2 regions of the Staphylococcus simulans genome follow, and region 2 is predicted to be linked to the other one. Evidence: predicted binding sites of a transcription regulator. Region 2 holds the regulator's gene; the other holds the start of a gene.
What was found. Region 2 encodes CtsR, which represses protease genes until heat stress. Its sites were predicted from a motif close to ATGGTCAATAAAGGTCAAACA; they were not measured.

Region 1: a site for CtsR is predicted at 1,562-1,582, ahead of clpB (ATP-dependent chaperone ClpB). Genes of this name have one in related genera too.

Annotation. Positions count from the first base shown of each region.
Region 1 is NZ_CP095100.1:2,004,534-2,007,755, forward strand. It holds gene clpB (ATP-dependent chaperone ClpB) at 1-1,519, opposite strand, end outside; gene MUA87_RS09440 (acyltransferase family protein) at 1,779-3,222, opposite strand, start outside.
Region 2 is NZ_CP095100.1:2,442,956-2,446,177, reverse strand. It holds gene MUA87_RS11580 (NupC/NupG family nucleoside CNT transporter) at 27-1,238, opposite strand; gene MUA87_RS11575 (CtsR family transcriptional regulator) at 1,410-1,871, shown strand; partial or broken gene MUA87_RS11570 (UvrB/UvrC motif-containing protein) at 1,991-2,395, shown strand; gene MUA87_RS11565 (protein arginine kinase) at 2,399-3,222, shown strand, end outside.

The DNA of each region.
Region 1 (3,222 bases), 440 kb from region 2:
GAGGGATTTTACCGTGTTGCAATTCCGCTGCTTTTTCAAGATTATAGTTATTTTCAGCATCTTCTAATGCTTTACGGCTTTCATCAAGTTCTGCACGTTTTTCTTGTAGTTTCGCAATTTTTTCTTTTTCTTGTTCTACACGAGATTGTAACGCTGCTTGTTTTTCTTTTTCATTTGAAAGCTCTTCTTGAAGTTCTTTCAAACGTTGTTGACTGACACTGTCTGATTCATGTTGTAACGCATTTTCTTCAATTTCTAACTGCATTACACGACGGTTGACTTGGTCGAGTTCTGTTGGGTTAGAACCCATTTCTGTACGAATTGTCGCACATGCTTGGTCTACTAAGTCAATTGCTTTATCTGGTAAGAAACGATCTGTGATATAACGATCTGATAATTCTGCTGCAGCAACTAATGCACGGTCTTGAATACGTACACCATGATACACTTCATAGCGTTCTTTCAATCCACGTAAAATAGAGATCGTATCTTCTACATCAGGTTCAGACACGTTTACTTTTTGGAAACGACGTTCTAATGCTGAGTCTTTTTCAATATATTCACGATACTCATTTAAAGTTGTTGCACCGATACAGTGTAATTCACCACGTGCTAACATCGGTTTCAACATGTTGCCTGCATCCATCGCACCATCTGTTTTACCTGCACCGACTAGCATATGCAATTCGTCGATAAAGAGAATAATACGACCGTCAGCATCTTTAATTTCTTTTAAGACTGCTTTTAAGCGTTCTTCGAATTCACCACGGTATTTTGCACCAGCCACTAATGCGCTTAAGTCTAATTCGAAGATTGTTTTATCTAATAAGGATTCCGGCACGTCTTTTTTCACAATTCGTTGTGCTAATCCTTCAACAATCGCAGTTTTACCGACACCTGGTTCCCCGATTAAGACAGGGTTATTTTTCGTTTTACGACTTAAGATACGAATCGTATTACGAATTTCTTCATCTCTTCCGATAACTGGATCCATATTTCCTTGTCGGACTTCTTCTACTAAATCACGACCATATTTTTCAAGTGCTTCATAGTTCGCTTCTGGATTTTGTGATGTCACGTGATTTCCTCCTCTGATCTTCTTAATAATTTCTTTGATTACTTCATTTTTATTTCCGACGTATGATTTAGTTGTCTCATCAACTTCCATGGCTGCTAACAACACATGTTCCATTGATACAAACTCATCATCATAGTCTTTCATAATAGCTTCTGCTTTATTAAAAAGCGTATTGGTTTCATTGCCGATATATTGACCATATTGAATATTATCGCCTTTAACTGTCGCATGGCGTTTTAATTTTGAATCATATGCGTTCGCTAACTCACTCGTATCAATATTGGCACGTTCTAATACACTATTAAATAAACTATCTGTTTCTTTTAAGGCAGCTAATAACACCGCTTCTATTTCTACATTTTGTTGTTCATAGTCTTGTGCAAGTTGAATCGCTTGTTGTAACGCTTCTTGCACGGCATAGGTCATCTTATTTGCATCCATTCTCTTCACCTCTGTTACTCAGTATGCTTGCAAGTCCTTTTGACTTTGACTTTCTTTGACCTTATACATAGTATAGAGCATCGACCCTTTATTTTTCAACTTATAACGCTTCGTTTCAGTAAATTTTTCTTTTCTTTTTAAATCATTCCTCATATGCTTTACCACAAAACTTTTACCTATAACAAACTCACTCTAAATATAAGAAAAGAACTGAAATCAGCATTCATTTTCTGATTTCAGTTCTTGTATTCGTTTCTATTTATTTGTCTTTTTTACTGAGACCCATTGTTTTAATGATTTCATCAGATAATGCTTTAACACCTGGATATTCTAAATGAATACCGTCATATGCGAAGTATTCAGGATGTCCTGCAGAACGTTTATACCAATCTACGAGTTTAACGTTTTTATGTTCTTTAGCCGCTTCTTTCATCAATTGGTTAACGTGTCCTTCATAAGAACGCGGCACACGTGTGTTGACTAAATAGATGTCCGCTTTACCGAATGATGCGATGACATCATCTAATTGTTCTTTATTGAAGTCACCATTCGTACCTAATTCAATAATGACTTGGTCGCCTTTTTTATTATAGTGACTGTAATTTTGTTCGATTAATGGTTTAGCTTGGTACATATTACGTCCCACTTTACCATCAATGACTGAATGCGGTACTTGTTCTTTAAAGCGTTCACCAATATCAACCATAACAGAGTCACCGATTAATAAAGGTTTCACTTTATTGTATACTTCAACTTGTTCTTCTGGCTGCTTACCGCCGCCATTGCCTAAGAAATCAATTTTGCCATACGGCACTGGGCGTACCACATATTTATCAATTGAATTTGTATTGAATTGAGTCGCTTTATCCGCAGTTTTATCTTTACCGTAATGATCAAAGACACCTGCTAAAATTACCGCAAACGGAATCGCAATGACTAATAATGCCAGCCAATGAACCCAAATACGTTTTGATTTCGTTCTAAATGACAACATTTTAAAGCCTTGTTTTCTAAATGGTGTTTCAACATAACGATAAGACACTTCGGCCATAATGAATGTTAAAACAACATCTACGACATATACCCATACTGGAATTTGTCCTGCTACAAAGTAGCGATGCAATAATACGATAATTGGGAAATGCCATAAATATAAACTATATGAGCGTTGTCCGATATATACAAATAATGGATTGCCCATAAAGCGTGCTAATAAGCCGCTCGGATGTACCACACTTGCAATTAAGAAGAGTGTAATCCCTGAAATCAAGTAGAAACCACCGTTATAAATCCAGTAACTTTGGTCTTCTACAACGACAAATAAAGCCATTAAAATTGCTAATGAGATAACTCCCATCAAGTCAACTGACATACGTACCGCAAGCGGCGGATCTTTTCTCAAACGGTTCGGCGGCCATAAAAATGCAAGAATGACACCGAGTAATAACGTTTGCAAGCGTGTATCTGTACCGAAGTACACACGCGAGAAGTTCATGCCAGGATGTGTAATCCACACCATTGCTAATAATGAAGCTAATGAGATAATCCAAAATATCAATACAATTTGTTTATGTTTCTTAACTTTAGCCAGTAATAAAATCAAAACTAAAGGAAAGAATAAATAGAATTGTTCTTCAATCGCAAGAGACCATAAATGTTTTAAAGGTTCAAATGAAAATTGGTCGAAATAATTGACATCTTTA
Region 2 (3,222 bases):
GATTGCGGAAGTCGTTTAAATATGATTTACATGAATAGACCTGCGATAGCTGCAGAGATGAATGATACAAGTGTTGCACCGAATAGTAATTTAAGTCCGAAACGTGCAACCAAGTCACCTTTTTCATCATTTAATGATTTGATGGCACCAGAAATGATACCGATAGAACTGAAGTTTGCGAATGATACTAAGAAGACAGAAGTAATACCGATTGCACGTTCTGATAAACCATGCATTTTACCTAAGTCTAACATCGCAACGAATTCGTTTGATAATAATTTTGTAGCCATTAATGAACCTGCTTTAACTGCGTCATCCCAAGGAATACCTGTTAGGAATGCGAATGGCGCAAAGACAAATCCGATTAATGTTTGGAAGTCCCATTTAATTGAACCGCCTGATACAGCTGTAAAGATACCGCTGACAAGGCCATTAAGTAAAGCAATAATTGCGATATAACCAATTAACATTGCCCCTACAATAACCGCAACTTTAAATCCGTCTAAAATGTATTCACCTAACATTTCGAAGAAAGATTGTTTTTGTCCTGTTTCTTCTACTAATAATTTGTCGTCTTTTTCATCAACTGTATATGGATTGATAATTGAAGCGATAATAAATCCACCGAATAAGTTTAATACAATTGCTGTTACGACATATTTAGGGTCTAACAGTGTGAAGTAAGCACCGATAATTGAAGCGGATACTGTCGACATTGCTGAAGCAGTTAATGTATATAAACGGTGCTTCGGAATGTATGGTAATTGTTTCTTCAATGAAATGAATACTTCTGATTGTCCTAAAATAGCAGCTGCAACTGCGTTATATGATTCTAAACGACCCATGCCGTTGATTTTAGAGATCAAGAAACCTAAACCATTAATAATCATTGGTAAAATCTTAGTGTATTGTAAGATACCGATAATTGCTGAAATGAAGACAATCGGTAATAATACGTTGAAGAAGAATGGCGGTTGATCTGGATTGACGTATTTAAAGCCTCCAAATACAAAGTTAACTCCTTCTGCAGCTTTTGATAACAGATAGGCGAAGCCTTTCGCAATACCGCCGATGACTGTGATTCCTGCATTTGTTTTTAAGAGAACAAACGCGAAGATAAATTGAATCACAAGCAAGATACCAACGTAATGCCACTTAACGTTTTTCTTGTCAGAACTAACAACAAGTGCGAGGGCTAAGAAGAAGACAATCCCTATTAAAGCAATAAGTATATGCATGTTATTTCTCATCCTTTTATTTTTTATTTCATCCAATATCATACAGGAAAAAAGCGCTTTCGAACATCCTATTTTTGACGATGTCGCAAATTTTTTAAATCATATTGGTTGAAAAAGGTCAAAGTTGGTCATATAATATAGTCAAAGAAGGTCAAAAAAGGGGTGATATCCATGCATAATATGTCCGACATCATAGAACAGTACATTAAGCATTTATTTGAAGAATCAAATAAAGATGTTGTTGAGATACAACGAGCGAATATTGCTCAACGTTTTGACTGTGTGCCTTCTCAACTTAATTATGTAATTAAGACAAGATTCACCAATGAACACGGTTATGAAATCGAAAGTAAACGCGGTGGTGGAGGTTATATCCGAATCACTAAGGTTGAAACCAAGGATACGAAAGGTTATATTGATCACCTCTTACAAATCATCGGCGATTCAATCTCTCAACAACAAGCACATTATGTGATCGAAGGATTGCTTGATAATCAATATATAACATTACGCGAAGCGAAAATGATGCTTGCAGTGGTAGATAGAGATACGTTAAGAATGGATGTTGCTGCAAGGGACATTGTCCGCGCAAACATATTGAAACAGCTATTGCCGGTCATTAATTACTATTAATAGTTAGGAGGCTGCACATGGCTGACACATTTGCACATGGAACAAAAACAAACGCACTTAAGTCACAAGAACACAATAGAATTAAAGCACAAAGTAATGAAGAGGAACCTACATGGCAGAACAATCAAGATGACATGGAAGGCTCTTTTGTTATAAAACAAATACTTCAACATTTGGCGTCTAAGCATGGTATTCAATTAGAAGACTTAAGCGTCAGAGAAGAGAAGAAGTGTCCTACTTGCCATATGACAATGAAAGATATTGCGTATAAAGGGAAGTTTGGGTGTGCACAATGTTACACTACCTTTAAAGAGGATATTGTAGATATTGTCAGACGTGTGCAAGGCGGACAATTTGAACATGTCGGTAAAACGCCTGTCTCCTCTCAGCACAAACTCGCATTAAAGAAAAAAATAGAAGCTAAAAATAAATATTTACAAGAATTAATAGAACAACAAGCGTTTGAAGAAGCGGCTGTCGTTCGTGATGAAATTAAAGCACTACAAGAAGAAAGCGAGGGATAACACATGAGCGAACATTCAATGTACATGAGTAGTTGGATGCAGCAGAATGAAACAACGCCGGTCGTGATGTCTTCACGTATACGACTTGCGAGAAACTTGAACAATCATGTTCATCCCTTAATGTTTACTTCAGATGTAGAAGGACAAAAAGTCATTAATGAAGTCCAAGATGCACTGCCTGATTTAAAAGTATTAAATATGCAGACCATCACGCATACAGATAAATTAAAATTAGTAGCGAAGCATCTGATCAGTAAAGAACTGATTGAACAGCCGGCTTCAGCGGTATTGTTGAATGATGATGAATCATTAAGCATAATGGTAAATGAAGAGGATCATATTAGAATTCAAACCATGAGTTCAGATATGGATTTAGAAGCACTTTATCAAGAAGCTTCAGAAATAGATGACCAATTAGATAGAGCACTTGATATCAGTTTTGATGAAGATTTAGGTTATTTAACAACGTGTCCAACGAATATTGGTACAGGAATGCGTGCAAGCGTGATGCTGCACCTTCCAGGACTTTCTATCATGAAGCGTATGAATCGCATTGCTCAAACTATTAACCGTTTCGGCTTTACGATTCGCGGTATTTTCGGAGAAGGTTCTCAAGTTTATGGTCACATCTATCAAGTTTCAAACCAATTAACCTTGGGAAGAACTGAGGAACAAATTATTGAAACGTTAACTGAAATCGTCCAACAAATTATTGCGGAGGAAATGCAGATTCGCAAACAACTGGATTATCATAACTTAGTTGAGATGCAAGATCGCATTTATCGCTCACTTGGTTTATTGCGCTACAGTCGCATAATGTCTATGGA